DNA from 3 places in the Embleya sp. L77 genome. Region 3 is predicted to be linked to each of the others. Evidence: riboswitches for the same ligand, from Rfam matches in the RefSeq annotation. Region 3 holds a riboswitch; each other region holds the start of a gene.
What was found. A riboswitch is a leader RNA that binds a small molecule or an ion and turns the genes downstream of it on or off. The one in region 3 is predicted to bind cyclic di-AMP.
Positions count from the first base shown of each region.

Region 1: linked by a shared signal. The riboswitch ahead of ACZOOI_RS12515 (transglycosylase family protein) and the one ahead of ACZOOI_RS10375 (C40 family peptidase) in region 3 are both predicted to bind cyclic di-AMP.
Region 2: linked by a shared signal. The riboswitch ahead of ACZOOI_RS38915 (C40 family peptidase) and the one ahead of ACZOOI_RS10375 (C40 family peptidase) in region 3 are both predicted to bind cyclic di-AMP.

Region 1 is NZ_CM145709.1:2,974,573-2,982,027, forward strand. Features, by position in the region: partial or broken gene ACZOOI_RS12500 (NAD-dependent epimerase/dehydratase family protein) at 1-556, shown strand, start outside; gene ACZOOI_RS12505 (hypothetical protein) at 1,078-2,664, shown strand; gene galE (UDP-glucose 4-epimerase GalE) at 2,924-3,892, shown strand; cyclic di-AMP (ydaO/yuaA leader) riboswitch at 4,386-4,570, shown strand; gene ACZOOI_RS12515 (transglycosylase family protein) at 4,573-5,907, shown strand; gene ACZOOI_RS12520 (PIG-L family deacetylase) at 6,143-7,455, opposite strand, start outside.
Region 2 is NZ_CM145710.1:2,061,507-2,068,961, forward strand. Features, by position in the region: gene ACZOOI_RS38905 (APC family permease) at 1-1,000, shown strand, start outside; gene ACZOOI_RS38910 (ROK family protein) at 997-2,028, shown strand; gene ACZOOI_RS38915 (C40 family peptidase) at 2,914-3,894, opposite strand; cyclic di-AMP (ydaO/yuaA leader) riboswitch at 3,901-4,059, opposite strand; gene ACZOOI_RS38920 (LLM class F420-dependent oxidoreductase) at 4,684-5,649, opposite strand; gene ACZOOI_RS38925 (TMEM165/GDT1 family protein) at 5,731-6,315, opposite strand; gene ACZOOI_RS38930 (TetR/AcrR family transcriptional regulator) at 6,577-7,125, opposite strand; gene ACZOOI_RS38935 (DMT family transporter) at 7,122-7,442, opposite strand.
Region 3 is NZ_CM145709.1:2,523,659-2,531,113, reverse strand. Features, by position in the region: gene ACZOOI_RS10385 (C40 family peptidase) at 1-954, shown strand, start outside; gene ACZOOI_RS10380 (hypothetical protein) at 1,120-1,476, opposite strand; cyclic di-AMP (ydaO/yuaA leader) riboswitch at 1,825-1,954, shown strand; gene ACZOOI_RS10375 (C40 family peptidase) at 1,964-3,085, shown strand; gene ACZOOI_RS10370 (LuxR C-terminal-related transcriptional regulator) at 3,197-3,877, opposite strand; gene ACZOOI_RS10365 (ATP-binding protein) at 3,874-5,136, opposite strand; gene ACZOOI_RS10360 (PspC domain-containing protein) at 5,270-6,556, shown strand; gene ACZOOI_RS10355 (hypothetical protein) at 6,621-7,178, shown strand; gene ACZOOI_RS10350 (glutathione S-transferase family protein) at 7,243-7,455, opposite strand, start outside.

The sequences.
Region 1 (7,455 bases), 450 kb from region 3:
CGGGCGCTGCTCGCGGCCGGTGAGGATGTGGTCGTCGTCGACGACTTCTCCACGGGCGCCCGGGAGCGGCACCCGGAGGGCGGTGCCGCTGATCGTCGGATCCGTGCTGGATCCGGCGCTGCTCGACGAGGCGTTCCGGGCGCACGCCGTGTACGGCATGCCCGCCGTCGACCTCGTCACCGAGGACACCCCGTGCCTGCCGATCAACCCGTACGGCGAGAGCAAGCTCGTCGGCGAGTGAATGATCAAGGCCACGGCGCGCGCACACGGGATCTCGTACGCCTCGCTGCGCTACTTCAACGTCGCGGGCTCGGGCGCGCCCGAGCTCGCGGACAAGGGCGTGTTCAACCTCGTGCCGATGGTGCCGGAGAAGTTGACGGCCAATCAGGCGCCGGTGATCCTCGGGGACGACTACGACACGCCGGACGGCACGTGCGTGCGCGACTTCATCCATGTGGTGGACCTGACCGAGGCGCACGTGGCCGCCACCCGCCGGCTCGGCGCCGACCCGGACGCGCACCTGGTGCTGAACGCGGGCCGAGGCGAGGGCCTGGCCCCAACCCGGACCATCGTAGTTCGCATGGATAGCCGCCCGCTCAGCATCGACGGGGTACGCCCCGGAGCGCAAGCACACGGCGCATCCCCTCGATCCCCGGTCGGCGATCGACTGGCAAACGAACGAACCCGTGCTGTCGGCCCGGGACGCCGAGGCGCCGTCCTTCGACGAGGCGACCGGCTCGGGCCTGCGCCCGCAGTACGCGATGTACAAGGACTTCACCGACTCGCTCGGTTTCTGCGGCGCCTGACGCCGGCATCCAGGACGTCCCGTCCGCGCGACCCCGCAACGGGGCTGCCAACGTCTCCGTTCCTGTCCTGCCGGTCCATCCGCGTGCGATCGCCCGCAGGTCGACCGGCAGGTCCTTGCCCGGCCCATGTGAAAGGAGATACCAGGTGGAGCGCGCCCCGTCGCCCGACCTTCCCACGTCCTCACCACCGCCGAAAACCCTGCCGGAGACGGCGGCTTCGTCGCCGGCTCCCTGGTGGCGGTGCCCGCTGTTGGTCTGTGCGGAAGGCGCTGTGGCGGTGCTCACCGCACTGGTGTTCGCGGTGTGGGCTCGCAACATCCGGGTCGACCCGATCGACCGGATCGGTCAGGTCAGCGGCCTGGCCACGCTGCAGTTACGGATGACCCTGATCGCCCTGCTGGTGATCGCGGCGCTGGTGATCGCCTATCGGCGGTTCGGCCCGGCCCTGCAGGCGTTGTTCGCCCGGATCTCGTGCGCCGTGGTGGCGGGACTCGCCACCGGCTTCGTCGCCGGTGGCACCACGATCGGCCTGCGCGGCACGCCGTGGCCGATCAACGGCGTCGACGGTGACGTGGGCACCCTGGCGAACTGGGCGGGGGCGATCAACCGGGGCGAGTCGATTTCCGGCGTGTACCCGCCGCTGTTCCCGGAATTGCTGGCGCTGTGGGCGAAGGTGTTCCGGCACGGCAACACCTCGTACTCGCTCCAGGACCTGCAGATCGTGATCATGGCGATGATCGGTCCGGCCGCCTACCTCGCCTGGCGCCTGTGGTTCCAGCCGCTGTGGGCCTTGGCCATCGGCGTCACCAGCTCGATCCCGCTGTATGAGCCGGTCAAGCCCTACACCACGATCATTTTGGTCGTATTCGTGCCGGTGATCGCGAAGTTCATCCAGATACTGCGCAGATCACCGCGGATGACGAAGCGCGATCGGGTGACCACCGGGGTGGCCTTCGGCGTGATGTTGGGCGTGATGATGATCGCCTACTCCGGCTGGTTCCTCTGGTCGGCCGCCGGCGTGCTGGTGACCTGCCTGCTCGTGTTGCCCTGGCGACGCGGCTTCAAGGCCGCGATGATCTTCGTGATCGCGACCATCGTCCCGTTCCTGATCATCAGCGGCCTGTACCTCAAGGACCTGCTCCTCAAGAGCGGCGGCGAGAAGGACGACTACTTCTACTTCGACACCGCAGTCGACCCCGCCTACTTCCTGATGTGGCGCGGTGACTCGCCCGGCGAGGTCGGCACGTGGCCACCGCCCGGCGAACTCGGCGGCGTCGGCGTGTTCATGCTGATCCTGCTGGTGGGCCTCGCGGTCGCGCTCGCACTCGGCATGCGGCGCTCGCTGGTCCTCGCGCTGGTGGCGTGCCTGGCCAGCTCGTGGCTGATGCGGTTCTGGTTCGCCTCGCACATGTTCCAGGACCAGGCAGTGCAGCTCTACCCGCGCACCTCGATCGAACTCGCGTACGTGATGCTGCTCCTGCTCGGTGTGGCCGGGCACCTGTCCTCGCAACGGCTGCGCGCGCTGTGGAACCGGTACGTCGTACACCGCGCCGACCCGGTCGCGGACGCCTACCCCAAGCACGTCGGCGCGCGCTGGCGCACCACCCCCGGCATGGCGACCACAATCGGCGCGCTGTCCGCGATGGTGCTGCTGTTCGGTACCGCGGCCTCCTCGGTCGCCGACGACGTCATACCGGTCGACGACTCGAGCATCGGTTCGCTGACCTACCGCTCCCACCAGTTGCAGAAGACCAGCGGGGCCTGCCCGAGGTACGCGAACAAGCACACGTGCCGGCAGCTGGGCACCCCGCCGTGGGAGCTCCCCGTCCGCGTCCCCCCCGGGGCGAACAACGGCTGAGCGGGCACCGCGGGACCCACGGGCCAGGGGGTCCAGTGCCGTGACGGACGAGGGCGGCGTCGTCGAAGTCGAAGCATCCGACGCCGCCTTCGTCGTGTCCGGGCCGGCCGCCGGCGTCTCCCGGCGGGTGGACTCCGGCAGCCGGGAGCGGAACAGGCCCGGGGTCCAGTCCTTCAACCGCATGGCGGGCTTCCCGCCGTGCGTCGGACCGGTCGCCGTGCCTGCGCCGCGAGCCCGGGATGGCGGATAGGGTCGTCCCATGAAGTGGCTTGTCACCGGCGGTGCCGGGTACATCGGGACGCATGTCGTGCGGGCGCTGCTCGCGGCCGGTGAGGACGTGGTCGTGGTCGACGACCTGTCCTCGGGCTCGCGCGAGCGGGTTCCCGAGGGGGTGCCGCTGGTGGTCGGCTCGGTGCTGGATCGGGCGCTGCTCGACGAGGTCTTCCGGGCGCACGCCGTGGCCGGCGTGGTGCACACCGCGGGCCGCAAGCAGGTGCCCGAATCGGTCGCGCGCCCCCTCTTCTACTACGAGGAGAACGTCGAGGGTCTGCGCACCCTGCTGGCGGCCATGGTCGCGGCCGACGTCACCCGCATCGTGTTCTCCTCCAGCGCCGCCGTGTACGGCATGCCCGACGTGGACCTCGTCACCGAGGACACCCCGTGCCTGCCGATCAACCCGTACGGCGAGAGCAAGCTCGTCGGCGAGTGGATGATCAAGGCCACGGCGCGCGCACACGGGATCTCGTACGCCTCGCTGCGCTACTTCAACGTCGCGGGCTCGGGCGCGCCCGAGCTCGCGGACAAGGGCGTGTTCAACCTCGTGCCGATGGTGCTGGAGAAGTTGACGGCCAATCAGGCGCCGGTGATCTTCGGGGACGACTACGACACGCCGGACGGCACGTGCGTGCGCGACTTCATCCATGTGGTGGATCTGGCCGAGGCGCACGTGGCCGCCACCCGTCGACTGGCGGCCGATCCGGACGCGCGCCTGGTGCTGAACGTGGGTCGCGGCAATGGCACGTCGGTGCGCGAGATGGTGGAACTCATCGCCGAGGTCACCGGTTTGCGCGACCTTGCACCGGAGTACCAGCCACGGCGCGCGGGCGACCCGGCCAGGGTGGTCGCGAGCGCCGACCTGATCACCACCGAGTTGGGCTGGAAGGCCCGGCATGGCACGTCGGACATGGTGCAGAGCGCATGGGCCGGCTGGCGGGCGCTGCGCGGCTGAGACGGCGGAGTGTGGGACGCCGCGCCGGTGGGTCGTCGGCCGTCGGCGCGGCGGAACGAGGTCGCTCGGGCCGGGGTCGGCGGGCATGAAGTCGCCCGGGATGAATCGGACATGCGGCTTGTTGTTTTGTGGGGTAGCTCACGCCGGCCACGAGTGCGGACGCCCGTCCGGGTGGGCATGGGCACCCTCCGCGCGACGCTACGCGCGATGCCGATGTGACAAGCGGGGCGTAGGTAATCGTTTCCGGACGATCCGCATGCACGGCAACCGGGCGCCCCTGTCACGCATTTCCAACGCATCCACCACGGAACGCCAACTACGGTCCTTTCCGTAAGGGATCATCTACATTGCGCTCATCCGCAAATCGGATATTCGACGTCTATCCGACACGGACTTGTGATCTACGTCCGGGCCTGCTTAGCGTTCGATCCGTCCGTATCCCACACGGACCCCGATCGCCGGTACGCCGAATCCTGTCGCCGGCCGTTCGGGAGGCTGACGAGCACCACACGACAGGAGCGGGGGAACCACAGGTGAACCGCCGCGAACGGCCCCGATCGAAACGATCGGACGCCGCGAACGGCTTGGGGTGAAGCCACGTCCTTCGGGATGTGGCCGGGCTATCGATCTCCGGCCCGAATCCGACAGCTCACCTCGTAGGCGTGGGAGAGGATCCAGCCATGCTGTCCGGAACCGGGCGTCATCGCCGTCGCAGCACCAGTAGGACCACGCGTCTGATCGCCGCGGCGGGTGTCGCCGGAGTCGGCGTCGCCATGCCGATCATCGGCGCGGGCACGGCCCAGGCCGCCTCCGTGAGCACCTGGGACAAGGTCGCCCAGTGCGAGAGCACGGGCAACTGGCAGATCAACACCGGCAACGGCTTCTACGGTGGCCTGCAGTTCACCCAGAGCACCTGGAACGAGTTCGGCGGTCAGCAGTACGCCCCGCGCGCCGACAAGGCGACCAAGGGCCAGCAGATCGCGATAGCCGAGAAGGTGCTCAAGAGCCAGGGCCCCGGTGCCTGGCCGGTGTGCTCGGTCAAGGCCGGCCTGACCCGCGGCGGCGCCACCCCCGACGTCGACACCGGCTCCTCGGCCGGCAAGACCGCGCCGAAGACGGCGCCCAAGACCGAGACTCCCAAGGCCGAGACCCCGAAGAAGACGGTCGCCGCGCCCAAGATCGAGGTCAAGTCCGAGGCCCCCAAGGCCGAGGCTCCCAAGACCGAGACCCCGAAGACCGAGCCGGTCGCCAAGTCGGACTCCGCCGCCACGTCGTCCTACGTCGTGGTCGCCGGCGACACGCTCTCGAAGATCGCCGGCGCCGCGCACGTGCCCGGCGGTTGGCCGAAGCTGTACGAGGCCAACAAGAGCGTGGTCGGCGAGAACCCGGACCTGATCTTCCCGGGCCAAAAGCTCACGGTCGACGGCAAGGCCGCGCCGACCACCACCAAGACCGAGGCCGCCGCGCCCAAGGTCGAGGTGCAGAAGCCGGAGACCCCCAAGGCCGCGCCGAAGGCGGAGACCAAGCCGGCCGCGCCGAAGACCTCGGTCAAGACCGAGGCCGCCAAGAGCGACGCCAAGCCCTCCGCGAGCACCGAGAAAGCCTCCGGCGCCTACGTCGCCCCGGTCTCGGGCGCCACGCTCACGTCGAGCTTCGGCGCCGGCGGCTCGCGCTGGTCCAGCGGCAGCCACACCGGCCAGGACTTCGCGGTCTCGACCGGCACCACGGTGCGCGCGGTCACCTCGGGCACCGTCGTGTCGGCCGGCTGGGGCGGCGCGTACGGCAACGAGGTCGTCATCCGGCACGCGGACGGCAAGTACACCCAGTACGCGCACCTTTCCTCGATCTCGGTCAAGGCCGGGATGAAGGTGCAGACCGGCCAGAAGATCGCGCTCTCCGGCGCGACCGGCAACGTGACCGGCCCGCACCTGCACTTCGAGGTCCGCACCACGCCGAACTACGGCTCCGCGGTCAACCCGATGACGTGGCTGCGCAGCCACGGCGTCAGCGTCTGATCCACCGCTCTCCCGCGCCGTCCGGCGGGCGTTCCCTTCGGGGAGCGCCCGCCGTTCGCATGTCCGGGCGGGTGTCCGCGCGGGTGCCGCTCACGGCGGGCCGGATCTGCCGTCGGGACGGCCGTGTGGTGCCCAGCGTGCCGCCGAAAGGCCGCATGGTGCACAGCGCCGCGTCGAGACGGCCGTACGGCGCACAGCACCCCGGCGGAACGGCCGGGCGCCGCCCGGCACATCGTCAGGAAAGCCGTGCCGTGCGCAGCGCCCCGTCCGGTCCGAGCCACAGGACCACCGGCTGCCCGGCGCCGTCCGTCGCGCCGGTGGGACCGACCGCGACCGCGTGCTCGTCGAGCACGATCGGCGGCCCGGCCACGCCCACCACGACCGGACGGCCCTCGGCGTCCCGGGTACAGACGACCGTCGTGCCGTCCGGCCGGGGCAGCGGGTACAGCGCCTCGTGACCCGCGCCCGCGGTGCGCGGGTCACCCGGCGTCCAGGCGCCGGGCCCGACTTCGACCACACTCGCGATCTCCGCCGTGCCGGCCCGCCGGTGCGCGATGCCGACCCGGCCGTCGGCGCCCACCCAGGCCGCAGGCGCCCCCACCGGCCGCTCGGCCGCGATCGTGCCGGGCGGACCGGACCGGTCGCCGACGAAGTCCCAGTACCGGATGCCCTCGCGAGCCGTGCCGAAGACGGTCACCCGGCCGTCCGGGCGGGTCACCGCGCTCGGCCCCTCGACGATCTCGCCGCCGCCCAGGTCCTGCCAGTCCGACCACTCCTCGCTGCCGGCGGGTCGGAAGCGGGTGCTGATCCCCTTGTCCCGATCGCGCACGAACAGATGCAGCCCGCCCGCGCCGTCGGCCCGGACCACCGGTGTGCCCGGGCCGCGTTCACCGCCGTTTGGGCTGCCCAGCCCCCGCCACGGACCCAAGGCGCCGCCGGGCGTCGTCTCGGTCGCGGTGACGATCTCGAACCGGTCCCGGTCGGAGCGCCGGGCACCGCCGATCCGCAGCGCGAACACCGCGATCCGGCCGTCCTGCGTGCGCACCGCGGCCGGTCCCGGGGCGAGTTCGCCGTCACCGGGGCCGGGCATGGACTGCGCCGGAGTCCAGGCCGCGGCGCCGACCCCCTCCTGGGTCCACCGGGTGACCCGGCCGCCGAGCACGGCCCACGCGGTCAGCCGGCCGTCCGCGCCGAGCACCGGCCGGGGGCCGACGTCCGGAAAGCGATACGTGGTGCTCTGCGGCCAGTTGGTCCGAGCGGCGGTGTCGCGCACCTTGAGGTCGCCGCAGTCCACCCGTCCCGGGCAGTGCCGCACCCGGTCGGTCCAGCCGTACACCCGGGTGATCTCGTCCTTGCGCTCGCGGGCCGCCGGCGCGAGATTGTGCGGCCAGCGCTCGTTGTAGTAGCCCCGGTAGGCGATCGCCGCCGCGCTCGCGGCCGGCCGCGCGGCGTTGTACCGGCGCAGCGCCTCCCAGGTGAACTGCGCGGCGGCGGTGTGGTCCTGGTGGTCGGAGACGCCGCCGTGGTCCGAGTGTGCGGGGTGTGCCC
Region 2 (7,455 bases), on a different replicon from region 3:
CTACACCAACTTCGACGCGGACCTGGCCTTCACCTACCCCGACGGCGCGTTCGACCTGGGCACCACCGGCTTCTGGCTCGCCTTCGTCGGCGGCCTCAACATCGGCATCTACGACTACCTCGGCTACAACACCACCGCCTACCTCGGCGCCGAGATCAAGAGCCCCGGCCGGGTGTTGCCGCGTTCGATCGTCTACTCCATCGTCGGCATCATGGCGATCTACCTGATCATGCAGATCGGCGTGCTCGGGGTCACCGACACCGACACCATCTCCGGCTCCTCCTCGATCGGTTCGCTGGTCCTGGAGAAGGCGTGGGGCAAGGGCGCGGCCCAGACCGTGACCGTACTGATCCTGATCACCGCCTTCGCATCCGTGTTCGCCGGCCTGCTCGGCGGCTCGCGCGTGCCCTACGACGCGGCCCGCGACCGGGTGTTCTTCAAACAGTTCGCCCGACTGCACCCGCGACACCGCTTCCCGACCGTGGGCCTGCTCACCATGGGCGCGGTCACCGCGGCCGGTTTCCTGATCGGCAACCACACCGACTTCAACACGATCATCGTGCTGCTCACCGCGGTGATGGTGATCGTGCAGGCGGTCTCCCAGGTCGCCGCACTGATCGTGCTGCGCCGGCGGCAACCGGGCCTGCACCGGCCGTACCGAATGTGGCTGTACCCGGTGCCGGCCCTGGTCTCGCTGGTCGGATGGATCGCGATCTTCTGCTACGCCGACAAGAACTCGCCCGGACGCCACCCGATCGAGTGGGCACTGGCGTGGGTGGCACTGGGCTGCGCGGCGTTCCTGGTGTGGGCCAGGGTGGAGCGGACCTGGCCGTTCGGCCCACGGGAGATCACCGAGGAGTACCTGAACCGGTCCGGTTCGGGTTCCGGGTCGGATTCCGGTTCGGGTTCCGACTCGGGCTCGCGCTCTGACTCGGGCTCGAACTCCGGTGCGAGCAGCGCCGGTTCGGGTGCGGTCGGCAATGTCGCGGAGCCCGCATGACGGCGCTCCACCGAGGCCGGGCCCCCGGTACTCCCGACTCCGCGCCCGCGCCGGAGCAGGTTTTCGCCTGCTCCGGCCCGGGCGCGGGCGCGGCCTTCGTCTGCGGCATCGACTTCGGCGGCACCAAGATCGCGCTGGCCACCGCGCGTCCCGACGGCACGATATTGGCGAGCGACCGGCTGATCACCGACGCCCGCGAAGGAGCGGTCCAGGCGGTGCGACGCGCGGTGGCGGCGACCCGCGAACTGGTCGCGCACACCGCCGCGACCGCCGGCGGCCACTGCGCGGCCGTCGGCGCGGTCAGCCCGGGCATCGTGCTGCCCGACCGGATCCTGCTCGCGCCCAACGTGCCCGGCTGGCAGGACCTGGCCCTGGCCGCGACGTTGTGCGAGGGGCTGGGCCTGGACCCCGAAAGGGTGGCCGTCGGCAACGACGGCAAGGCCGCCGCACTCGCCGAATCCCGCTGGGGCGCACTGCGGGGCGCGGACCCGGCGATCCTGCTCACCGCCGGCACCGGGATCGCCGCCGCGATCGTGCTGGGTGGGCGGGTCCTGGACGGCGCGCACGGGGCGGCGGGCGAAATCGGTTACCTGCTGCGCGGTCGCGCCGACACCGGATTCGGCGCGGGACGCGCACCCCTGGAGGAGTACGCCTCCGGCATCGGACTGGGCACGCGAGGCAGCGAACTGCTCGGCCGCGAGGTGGACGCCGCCGCGCTGTTCGCCGACCCGGACCCGCGGGTGCGCACGCTGGTCGACGAGGCGTTGGACGAACTGGCCGTACACGTGGCCAACTTGGCGATCACGCTGGACGCGGAGCGGATCGCGGTCACGGGCGGCCTGATGCGCTCCGCTTCGCGTGTGCTGGCCGCGCTTCGGGTGCGGGTGGGGGTGGGGGTGCCGTTTCCGCCCACGGTGGTGCGGGCGCGATTCGTGCAGGATGCGGCGCTTCGGGGGGCCCTCTCGCTGGCCGCGGAACTGTTGCCGCACCTCCCGGGGGCGGTGGCCTCAAGCGCCGGCCGCACTTGAACGCCTTGGCCTCAAGCACTCGACTGGGCCGGGCTGGTTCGCCTCATGCGCCGGCGGGGCTGGGTGGCCTCATGCGCCGGCCGGGCTGGTTCGCCTCAAGCGCCGGCGGGGCTGGGTGGCCTCAAACGCCGGCCGGGCTGCTTGGCCTCAAGCGCCGGCGGGGCTGTTTGGCCTCATGCGCCGGCGGGGCTGAGTGGCCTCAAGCGCCGGCCGGGCTATTTGGCCTCATGCGCCGGCGGGGCTGTTTGGCCTCATGCGCCGGCGGGGCTGTTTGGCCTCATGCGCCGGCCGGGCTGCTTGGCCTCAAACGCCAGCCGGGCTATTTGGCCTCAAACGCCGGCAGGGCTGGGTTCGCCTCAAGCGCCGGCGGGGCTGAGTGGCCTCATGCGCCGCTCGGGCTGAGTGGTTTCGTGTGGTGGACGGGCTGGGTTTGCCTTGAGGGACGGTGGGGAGGGGCTCTTGGGTTTGTGTGGGTTGTGGTTGGGGGGTGTTGCGAACGGACTGTGTTGGTCGTTGTGTTCGTCCGGGCGTCGACGAGGGTGCGACTTGGTCGGATGCTTGGGGGCTGCTGGGGTCCGGGACTGTCCCGGCTCCGTTGTTTGGCTCGTGGTGCTGGAGCCGATTGGGGCTTGCGGCTTGGGGCTGGGCGGGCGGCTGTGCCGGGGGCTGGTGGGGGTGCTGCGCCGAGTGGTGGGTGTAGCTGGCGCGGGGTGTGGGGGCGAGGGCGGAGGGTTCGGGGATGTGCCTCGGGGAACGGGGGGCGGCGCCGTGCTCTCCGACCGTCGTCGGGGGGCACGGCGCCGGAAGGGCGTCCCACTGTGCGGTTGTGTTACTGCGGCCGAGGCCGCGGCCGAGGGTTGCCGGCTGCGGTTGTCGGCGGGGTGATCAGACCGGGCGGGTGGCGCCGGCGATCGGCATGGTGCTGATCGAGGCGATCTCGACCGGCTTGCGCGGGTTGGCGGCGTGCACCATCTTGCCGTCGCCGATGTAGATCCCGACGTGGCTGATGCCCGAGTAGAAGAACACCAGGTCGCCGGGCTGCAGGTTGGCGACCGACACGTGCGGGTCGGCGGCGAACTGGTCGTTGGTCACGCGCGGCAGCGAGATGCCCGCGGACTTGTACGCGGCCTGGACCAGACCCGAGCAGTCGTACGCGTTCGGGCCGGTGGCGCCGTACACGTACGGCTTGCCGATCTGCGCCTTGGCGAAGGCCACGGCCTGGGCGGCCTTGCTGCTCGACGCGGTGGACGAGCCGCCGGTCGGCGCCTGGTTGCCCTTCGAGCCGCCGGTGGCGGGCTTGGCGGGGGCCTTGGCGGCGGGCTTGACCGACACCTCGGCCGACGGCTTGCTCGCCGGCTTGGTGGTGGTCTTGCCGGGGGTGACGGTGGTCTTCGGCTGCACCTTGATGCTCGGCTGGGCCGGAGCGGCCTTGGACAGCACGGGCGCCGAGCCGGTCAGCCGGAGGGTCTGGCCGATCTGGATCAGGTCCGGGCCGGACAGGAGCACGTCGCGGTTGAGCTCGTACAGGCTCTGCCAGCCGCCGGTGACCTGGTTGGCCCGGGCGAGCCCGAACAGCGTGTCGCCGGCCTTGACCACGTAGCCGGCCTTGTCGGCGGGAACGGCAGTTTCCTGCGCGGCGGGCGCGGCCTGGACCGGAGCGCTCTCGACCGCGGCGGTCGGAGCCGCCGACAGCACGGCGGAGGTGCCGGAGGTGGGCTGGTCGGAGGTGGAGGGGGCTTGCGCCTGAGCCGTACCGGCAGTGGCGACCGGGATCACGACACCCATGCCGGCGATGCCCACCGCCGCGACGAAGCGGCGGACGTTGGCGGGGCGAGCGGCGCGGTGGCGAGCGTTTGCGGACAGCATGAAATGGGGTCCTCTCCTGTCGCCTACGAGGTGAGCTGTCGGATTCGGACTGGAGTAGCCCGGTCGCGCAACACGCGACTTCACCCCTAGCCGTCACCGGAACGATCCCGGCCACGGCGATCCACCTGGTTCCCCCGCTCCCGTCGGATTCTTCGATGTAGACCTCCCGCTGCCGGCGACGGGATTCGGCGTACCGGCGACAGGGTTCACCCGAAAGGTGAATCGGCGAGAAAGGTAGGCAATGGCGATGCCGGATCACAACCGAAACGCCGACTTTGCCTGCGGCGTAAAGGCGGAATAAAGGCGACATCTCACCCGGCCTCGGCGCGGCGCACCGCTGATGACGAGGGGATATCTCGGAGAGTGGCGTGATCGTCCGGTCACGGAAAATAGTCGAAATTCATGCCGGGACGCGAGAAATGAATTACCACGCGAAGTCGGCTAAGTAATTTATGTCCGTTTTATCCATGCGGCCTACATCACATTTCGGACGGTTCGAGCGGAGGGACATGCCGGACATGCCGGCGATCGAACGATCCACCCTGCGGCTCCGCGTGCCCCGCCCACCCCGCACGCACGTCCGTCGATCCGCCGATCCGAGCGATGGATGCGATGCCGACCCGTGCGGATGCCGATGCGCCCATGCCGATCGGGCCCGACGTATGTCCCCACCACGCCGGGCCGCAACCGCAACCGCAACGCCATCGCTACCGAGCCGGAGCCGAAACCACGGAGCGGGGGCGCCGACCCCGCGCCCCCGCTCCGCTCCGCCTCCGCAGCCCCAACCCGTCACAACTCCCGCAGCGCCGCCAAGAGCTTGTCCTGAGCCCAGTCCAGGAAGGCGTGCTGCGTGTCGCCGCCGATCTGGACGAGCGCGACCTCGGTGAACCCGGCCTCGACGTACGGGCGCACCGCGTCGACGAAGGCGCCCACGTCGTCGCCGCACGGAATCGACTCGGCCACGTCCTCCGGCCGGACGAACTGCGTGGCGCCCGCGAAGCCGGCGGTGCCCGGAAGCTCGGAGTTGACCTTCCAGCCGCCCCCGAACCAGCGGAACTGCTCGTGCGCCCGCGCGATCGCGGCGTCCCGGTCGGGGTCGTAACTGACCGGCAACTGGCCCACCCGGGGCTTGCCCGCGCCGCCGTGCCGATCGAATTCGGCCAACAGCTCACCCTTGGGCTCGGTCGCGATGACCAGGTCGGCCAGTTGCCCGGCCAGTGCGCAGCTCTGGGTGCCGGAGACCGCGATGCCGATCGGCGGCGGTCGATCCGGCAGGTCCCACAATTTGGCGGACTCGACGTCGAAGTGTGTGCCGTGATGATCGACATAGCCGCCCGCGAACAGGGCCCGGATGATCTGCACCGCCTCGCCGAGCATCTCCTGCCGTACGTCCGCCGCCGGCCACCCGCCGCCGATCACGTGCTCGTTCAGGTTCTCGCCGGAGCCGAGTCCCAGCCGGAAGCGCCCGTCCGACAACAACTGCACGGTGGCGGCCTTCTGTGCCACCACCGCCGGGTGGTAGCGCATCGTCGGACAGGTCACGTACGTCATCAACGGGATCCGCGACGTGGCCTGGGCCGCCGCGCCCAGCACGCTCCAGGCGTAGGGCGCGTGGCCCTGCGCATCCAGCCACGGGAAGTAGTGGTCCGAGGTCACCGAGAAGTCGAACCCGACCCGCTCCGCGTGCACCACGTGCTCGACGAGATCCTTGGGCCCGGCCTGTTCGGTCATCATCGTGTAGCCGATTTTCACCATGGGACGCGGGTGCCCGACCGGCACGGCGGAAAACCGCCCTTGCGGCTCCCGCCTCCGCCGGCCCGGACCGCCCAGGTCAGGTCAGCCCGTGAACACCTCCACCACCGACCAGATCGCCAGCCCGAGCATGCACACGCCGCCGATTCGCTGCACCGTCTGGAGCGGGACCCGCTTGGCGATGAACCGCCCCGCCAGCAGAGCCAGTGCGGAGACCGACATCAGCGCCGCGGCCGAGCCGATCGCGGTGGACCAGGTGCCGTTGGTGGCCGCCAGGTTGGCGGTGGTGATCTGGGTCAGGTCGCCCCATTCGCTGATGAACACGGCCGTGAACGCGGTCGAGAAGACCGGCCAAAAACCGGTCACGGTCTTGCCCGCGGTGTCCTCGTCGTCGTCGCCGGCCCCGCCGCGCAGCAGCATGAAGGCGCCGAAGCCGAACAGCGCGGCGGAGACGAGTTTGACGATCCAGCCGGGGAGCAGGCCCAGCAGTCCGCCCGCGCCGACGGCGATGGCGACGTGCACGACGAACGCGGTCGAGGTGCCGAACCAGACGAACAGCGGCCGCATGCGGGTGCCCATGGCCAGCGATGCGAACATCGTCTTGTCCGGGAGTTCGGCGAGGAAGATGAGCCCGAAGGCGGTCAGGATCGCCAGAGGGTCGAGGTGCATCCGGGTGGCTTTCTGCGAGAGCCGGGCCTCCGGGTCTTCACGAAGGCGCCGCTCGGCGACCGGAGGACCACTCGGCCCGGCACGACGGGTGCACCCGCGAGAAACGCGGATGCGTCGATACCTGGCCGAAGGTCTCGCCCGCCCGCATCGAGCACGGGCCCGGCCACCGGGAGTCCGAGGACTCCAGCATGTCGACGACCGGTTCGCGGGGCTACTCCCCTTCGCTGTCGCCGACCCTACCGCACCGCGCCCCCCGCCCGGCTACGGCGCGGTCGTCCCCAGGACCCGGTCCAGCGACCAGCGCAGTTGCTCCTCGTCCAGGGCCGTGCCCAGCGTGAGTACCTGCAACATCGTGCCGTCCAGGACCGCCAGCGCCGCTGCCGCCGCCCGCCGCCCGACCCGGCCGGCGAGGAAGTCGCCGACCCCCTCGACCCACGCCACCGCGAAACCGCGCAGTTGCGGGCTGCGGGCCGCCGCCAGATACAACTCGTACTCGACCAGCGCACGCGGGCGGTCCGCGAGGTATTCGGCGGTGAGCGCCGTGAGCACCCCCGGCAGGTCCTCGGCATCGCGGGTCCGCCGCACCCACTCCTCCAGCAGCGCCACCGTCTCCGCCGACGCGTGCGCGAGCGCCGCGCCGACCAGGTCGTCGAGCGTCGCGAAGTAGTACGTGGTCGCCCCCAGCGGGACGCCGGCCCGGGACGCGACCAGGCGATGCGTGGTGTTGCCCACGCCCACCTCGGCGATCACCTCGCACGCACCACGCAGGATCCGCAGCCGCCGTCCCTCGGGATCGCGGGTCCCGGTCAATGCGCACCGCCCAGGTTCAGCACCACCACGCCCGCGATCACCAGTGCCATTCCGAACGCCTTGAGCAGCGTCACCGGCTCGTTCAGGAACACCGCCCCGACCAGCGCGATCGCCACGGTCCCGAGCCCGGACCAGATCGCGTACGCCGTGCCCACCTGCAACTGTCGCAACGACAGCGTCAACAGGTAGAAGGCCCCCGCATATCCGGCCAGACACGTCACGGTCGGCCACAGCCGGGTGAACCCGTCGGTGCTCTTGAGCAGGCTGGTCGCGATCACCTCACACGAGATCGCCAGTCCCAGGAACAGCCAGGCCACGGGCCTCTCCCTC
Region 3 (7,455 bases):
GCGGACCCCGCCGCATCCTTCGAGCAGGTCAAGCAGCAGGTCAACCAGCTGCACAGTGACGTGGTCAAGGTCACCGACGTCGCCAACGGCGTCGAAGATCAGCTGGAAAAGAAGCAGGTCACCGCGAACCAGACGCAGGCTCGCGTCACCGAGGAACAGGTCGCGCTGAACGCTCTGCGTGACCAGATCGGTGTCCTGGCGGCGAACCAGTACCGCAGCGGCGGCCTGCCGCCGTCGTTGTCACTGGCGCTCAGCGGCGACCCCGAGGGTTACCTGCAGAAGTCGCAGATGATGTCCCAGCTCGACGGTCAGCAGGCCGCCAAGCTGAAGCAGATCGCGGCGCAGGCCCGGGTTCTCCAGCAGGACCGCACCGAGGCCTCCTCGCAGCTGGCCGAGCTGGAGAAGCTGCGGACCGAGCTGAACAAGAACAAGACCGAGATCCAGGCCAAGCTCGCCGAGGCTCAGCGGCTGCTGAACACGCTCACCGAGCAGCAGAAGAAGGAAGTCCTCGACTCGGACGAGCACGAGGGCGACACCACGCGCGGCAACGACCGCAGCTCGCGGGACAAGGAGGACACGCCGCCGGCGACCAACGTCCCCGCGTCCGGCCGGGCCGCGGCCGCGATCGCGTTCGCGCGGGCCCAGATCGGCAAGGCGTACGTGTCGGGCGCCGAGGGGCCCAGCTCCTACGACTGCTCGGGGCTGACCCAGGCGTCGTGGAAGGCCGCAGGCGTCAGGTTGACCCGCACCACCTGGACCCAGGTCAACGACGGTCCACGGATCGCCAAGGGCTCGCTCCAGCCGGGCGACCTGGTGTTCTTCTACTCGGACAACCGGCACGTGGGCCTCTACATCGGCGGCGGCAAGATCATCCACGCCCCGCGTCCCGGCAAGACCGTGACCGAGGCGCCGCTCGACTCGATGCCGTTCTACGCGGCGATTCGACCCGGGTAAATCCACCGGCCGCCCGAAAACCTCAACGGCGCCCTCCCGCGGATTCGTTCCGCGTGGAGGGCGCCGTCGTGTGTGTCGGGTGCGGCGGTCGCTCGGACCACCCACCTGCGGTCGCTCGCCTCGGCGGGTCGGCTCGTGCCGACGGTGGGCGGAGTCGGCGGGGTCTCAGGTCCACATGACCGCGATGGCGATGTTCGCCACGGTCAGCAGGCCGATCGCGCCGAGCACTTTGGAGGACACCCGGTCCGCGGCGCGGTTGCCCCAGACCAGCAGCAGGATGGCCAGCAGAATGACCAGCTTGGTGCCGATCTTGGCGTTGTCCACGTCCTTGTCCAGACCCGCCTGGACCACGCCGACCAGGGCCAGGCCGGTGACCAGCATGGTCAGCGCGCCGTGCGTCATCGCGGGCACGATCCGCCCGTCGCCGGTGCGCAGCGCGGATGTCTGGGTGAGGAAGCCACCGAGCAGGGACGCGATGCCCACGATGTGCAGGACCAGCAGGATCTGCCGCAGAACGTCCACGTCGTACAACTCCTCGTCGACCGTCGCGCGGCACCGGGACGCCGCGATTGTTGCCCGGCAGCCTAGCCGGCGCGGGTCGCTTGCTCTCCGACGGGTTATACGCGATCAATGGTCATCAAATCGGAACAAGACCGACTTTCGGGAATTCGGACGCCTATCCCGTGATACACGGAAAAGGAAACGGCGATATTGGTAAAGATTTGGCAATGCGAAGGTTGGTGGTGATGATCGTGATACTTCTGTGACTAGTGTTCTGCGACAGGCGATCGGCTCGACGTCGGCCACCCGGTCGACACGATCGCCTCCGCCGAATTCGGGGACGTATTTCGGTGACAGTGGGTGACCGCGGTCATTGTGATGCGAAGCCGGAACCGGGGACCCTCGCAGTCCCTGGGGTGAATCGGTGCCTCGGCACCGTAGGGCGCCTTCTTCCGCCCGAACCCGTCAGCTAACCCGGTAGGCGGCCGAGGAAGGAGACTCGCCACCAGTGGCGTCCCAACGTCGACCCGGGCAGCACCGCAAGCCCAAGCCGCGCACCGCCGTGCGTACCGCAGCGACCGTGGTCACGGCCGCCGCGACGATGACCGGCGTGATGACCTTTGCCGGCACCGCGAGCGCGGACCCCGCGCAGTCGTTCCAGCAGACCAAGGAACGCGTCAACCAGCTGCACCGTGACGTGATCAAGGCCACCGACGCCGCCAACGGCGTCGAGGAGCAGATCACCAAGCAGCAGGGCACCGCGAACCAGACGCAGGCCCGGATCACCGAGGAACAAGCCGCTCTGAACGCTCTGCGTGACCAGATCGGTGTCCTGGCGGCGAATCAGTACCGCAGCGGCGGCCTGCCGCCGTCGTTGTCGCTCGCGCTCAGCGGCGACCCCGAGGGCTTCCTGCAGAAGTCGCAGATGATGTCCCAGCTCGACGGTCAGCAGGCCGCCAAGCTGAAGCAGATCGCGGCGCAGGCCCGGGTTCTCCAGCAGGACCGCACCGAGGCCTCCTCGCAGCTCGCCGAGCTGGAGAAGCTGCGGACCGAGCTGAACAAGAACAAGACCGAGATCCAGGCCAAGCTCGCCGAGGCCCAGCGGCTGCTGAACACCCTTACCGAGCAGCAGAAGAAGGAAGTGCTCGACTCCGACGAGCACATCGGCAACACGGGCAACACGGGCGACACGGGCAACACGGACCCGACGCGGGCCGGCAACGACCGCAGTTCGCGGGACAAGCCGGACACACCGCCGCCGGCGACCAACGTCCCCGTGTCCGGCCGGGCCGCGGCCGCGGTCGCGTTCGCGAAGGCCCAGATCGGCAAGCCGTACTCGCCTCGGGCCGTGGGCCCCGACTCCTACGACTGCTCGGGCCTGACCATGGCGTCGTGGAAGGCCGCGAACGTCAAGCTGACCCGCACCACCTGGACCCAGGTCAACGACGGCCCGCGGATCTCCAAGGACGCGCTCCAGCCGGGCGACCTGGTGTTCTACTACCCGGACAACTCACACGTGGGCATCTACGTCGGCGGCGGGCAGATCGTGCACGCCCCGCGGCCGGGCAAGAACGTGACCTACGCACCGGTGGGCTCGATGCCGTTCTACGCGGCCGTTCGACCCGGTTAAATCCATCGGTCGCGCCTGGAGACCTCGACAGCGCCCTCTTCCGGACCCGTTCCGGAGGAGGGCGCTGTCGTCGTTGCGTGCTCTGCCTGCGTGCCCTGCGCGCGACCGGGGTCAGACCAGTCGCCGGTCGGTCGCCCAGCGGGTCAGCTCGTGCCGGTTGGACAACTGCAACTTGCGCAGTACGGCGGACACATGGGTCTCCACGGTCTTGACCGAGATGACCAGGCGCCGGGCGATCTCCTTGTACGCGTAGCCGCGTGCGATCAGCCGCAGCACCTCACGCTCGCGCTGGGTGAGTCGATCCAGATCCTCGTCGATCGGCGGCACATCGGTGGCCGCGAACGCGTCCAGCACGAAGCCCGCCAGGCGCGGCGAGAACACCGCGTCGCCCTCGCCGACCCGGCCGATCGCCCGGATCAGCTCGTCGCCGGTGATCGACTTGGTCACGTAGCCCCGGGCCCCGCCGCGGATCACCCCGATCACGTCCTCGGCGGCGTCCGACACCGACAACGCGAGGAAGCGCACGGCCGGGATCAGCGACGCGCACTGGCGCAGCACCTCGACCCCGCCGCCACCGGGCAGGTGCACGTCCAGGAGCACCACCTCGGGGCGGGTCTCGGTGACCACCGCCACCGCGCTCGCGACGTCGTCGGCCTCGCCGACCACCTCGACCGCCTCGCCGATCTCGGCGCGCACGCCGGTCCGGAACATCCGGTGGTCGTCGACCAGGACCACCCGGGTACGGGCGGCCGTCCCCTCGGGATGCTCCGTGCTGCTCTCGGTGGCGTTCACGTGTTCGTCCTTCCCACAGCGGCCCGGCCGGCGTCGGCGCGGCGCATCTCCAGCTCGACCTCGGTGCCCTCACCGGGTTCGCTGCGGATGTGCGCGGCGCCCCCGTTGCGGCGCATGCGCCCGATCACGGACTCTCGCACACCCAGCCGGTCGGCGGGCACCGTCTCCGGGTCGAAACCGGGTCCGCGGTCGCGGACGAAGACCGTGACCGTGTCCTCGTCGGCCTCGCCGAACACCGCGATCGCCGCTCCGCCCGCGTACTTCGCCGCGTTGACCATCGCCTCGCGGGCGGCGGCCACCAGCGCGGCCAGCTTGTCGTCCACCGGGCAATCGCCCACGCACACCACCTCGATCGACACCCCGTGCGCGTCCTCGACCTCGGCTGCGGTCGAGCGCAGGGCGGCGGCGAAGGTGCGATCCGGCTCCTCGCCGTCGGGGCGGTACAACCACGCGCGCAGCTCGCGCTCCTGGGCGCGGGCCAACCGGGCCACCTCGCGCGGGTCCTCGACGTGGCGCTGGATCAGGGTCAGCGTGTGCAGCACCGAGTCGTGCACGTGCGCGGCCACCTCGGCCCGCTCCTGGGCCCGGATCCGGGCCCGGCGCTCGACGCCCAGTTCGCGGGTCTGCCGGAGCAGATACGGGCCGAAGATGACCAGCAGGCCGACCAGGAGCAGCCCGGCCCCGCGCATCGCCGCCAGCGCGTCGCCGATGCCGCCCCGGCCGAACGAGAAGAACACCAGGCCGGCCAGTACCAGCAGGGCGCCGACGACGGTGCGCAGCGCGCCGGCCACCCGGCTGCGGCCGTCGAGCGAGAACCACCGGTTGCGCTGCGACTCGTCGGCCTGACGCCACAGCAGGATCACACCGGGACCGGCCACCAGCAGCGGCCAGATCCAGTCGCCGACCTTGGTCCCGCTCGTGGTCGCGCCCACGCCGGTGAGCATGGTCGCCGCGATCAGCACGATGATCATCGCGAGCGCCTGGTGCCGTTCCCGCCCGCGTTCGCGCACGGCCGGCGCGGGAGCCGCGCCGCCCTGCGGTACGAACACCCAGAACGCCGCGTAGAGCGCGATCCCCATTCCCGCGAAGAAGGCCAGCGCGACGAAGGCGATCCGCAGCAGCAGCACCTCGACGCCGAGGTGCTCGGCCAGGCCGCGCGCGACGCCGCCGGCGAGCCGGTGGGAGGAGGCGCGGCGGAGCCGGGGAATCGGTGGCGCGGGCCGGACGGGCGCGGCGGGCGGGGGGTAGACGGCGGTCACACGACCGATCGTCACACGCCCGCAAGCGCGTACGCATCAGGGCCCGACCCTGATTCGTCCTCAGGGTCGAACCAGGGGTGCGCCAGGGCGGAGCCCGATGGGAAGCGGGCTCCGCGGGCGCCACGATGGACCCATGAACGACGACATGAAACCCGGTATCTCGGCCGGCGACCGGGCCGGCGGCGCCCCGGGCGGCCCTGCGGGGTCGTCCGCGGCGCCCACGACGACGATTCGCCCCCCACTGCTGCGCAGCACCGAGGACCGGATGGTCTCGGGCGTGTGCGGCGGCCTCGGCGAACACTTCGGCCTCGACCCCGTGATCTTCCGCATCGTGTTCGCGGTGCTCTCGCTCTTCGGCGGGGTGGGCGTACTGGTGTACAGCCTGGGCTGGCTGTTGATCCCGGCCCGCGGGGAGGAGCAGCCGATGCTGCGTCGAATCCTCTCCGGGAAGTTCGACTACGGGGCATCGGCAGCCACCGTGGTCGCCGTCATGGGGGTCGCCTTGTTCTTCACCTACCTGGACTCGGGCTTCGGCCGGTCCGTCCCGTTGTTGATGATCACCGCCGTGGTGCTGTTCATGGTGTGGTCCGACACGAAGAAGAAGCAGCAGGCCGCCGTCGGCGCGGCCGGAGCTGCGGCGATGGCGGCGGCACCGGCCCAGGCGGACGTCCGGCCGGACGGCGCGACGGTGCCCGGGCCGCCGATGTGGTGGCAGGTGCCGGGTGCCGGTGCGGCGGCGCCCGGGGGCGAGGACCGGCCCGTGCCGCCGCCGGCGCCGCAGCGGTCCAGGCGTCCGCGCTCGTACGTGTCCCTGGCCACGCTGTCGGTGGCCACGATGGCGGGCGGTCTGCTGTGGGTGCTCGACCACACCGGCGCCGTGGACGTGACGTTCACCGTCGCGCTTGCGATCCTGCTCGGCATCGTGGGCCTGGGTCTGCTCGCGGGCAGCTGGTTCGGCCGGGCGCGGTTGCTGATCCTGCCCGCGCTCGCCCTCACCGCGATGCTGGCCGCGATCACCGCGATCAGCGTGCCGTTGACCGGTCCGTCGGGCGAGCGCACCTACCGGCCCACCACGGTCGCCGCGCTGCCGGCCTCGTACCACCTGGGCATGGGCGCGATGGACATCGACCTGCGCCGGCTCGACCTCGGGCCGGGCGGCAGCGCGACGGTGAAGGCCCGGATCGGCGCCGGACAGATCCAGGTCTGGGTGCCGGACGACGTCACGGTGGTGTTCAAGGGCGGCGTCGACCTCGGTCAGGTGCGCACGCCGACCGGCCGGGACGACGGCTACCGGCCGGAGCGCGTCGAGACCACCGCCCCGCAGGTCGGGCCCGGCCGCGGCACGATCACGCTCGACCTGAAGGTCGGCGTCGGCGAGGTCGAGGTGCTGGACGGGGACGACGGGCGGGAACCGCGATGAGCGCGTCGATCGACACCCGAACGACCCGGCGGACGACCGTGACCCGAATGGAGGGCGATTCCCGATGAGGCTGAACAGGTACCGCTTCGACCCGATGGCGCTGATCGCGGGCACAGTCTTCGCCGGCATCGCGATCGCCTACCTGCTGCGCGCGTCCGGCACGCTGACGGTGCGCCCCGAGTGGACACTGGCCACCGCGGCGATCGGCGTGGGCGTGGCCGGCCTCGCGGGAGCGCTGTGGGCGATGTTGCCGTTGCGTGGACCCGCGCCGGCGGCGACGGGTCGGTCGGCGTCCGCGACCACGTTCGCGCCGACCGCGCCCTATGCGGCGGGGGAGGCCGTGGTCGAGTCGTACCCGGGCGGCGGTGCGGCGGGCGAGGACCAGCCCCGTCCGGGCGCGTCGGGCGGGGGCGAAGACGAAACCCACCCGGGTGCGCCGGGTGCGGCCGGGGACGAGCCGTACGCGGTTGCGGCGGTCGAGGCCGAGGACGGCGTCGTCGCCGACCCGGTGGTCGAAGCCGACCGGGTGGGCGAGGCCGAGGACCGCGTCGTGCCCGCCCCGGTGGTCGAGGACGAGCGCCCGGAGGACCCGGGGCCGCCGACCGTGGACCTGACCAAGTAGCCGCCGGGCGACGCACGGAGCGGGGGTGGGCCGTCGGCCCACCCCCGCTCCGTGTCGTGCTCGCTCAGCCGCGCCCGTGCGGCGTGTGCCACAGCGCCGGGTCCGGCCCCTTGGGCACGATGCCGGTCGGATTGATCCGGTCGTGCGTGACGTAGTAGTGCCGCTTGATGTGGTCGAAGTCGACGGTGTCGCCGAAGCCTTCGGTCTGGAACAGGTCGCGGGCGTAGGCCCACAGGACCGGGTACTCGGTCAGCTTGCGCAGGTTGGTCTTGAAGTG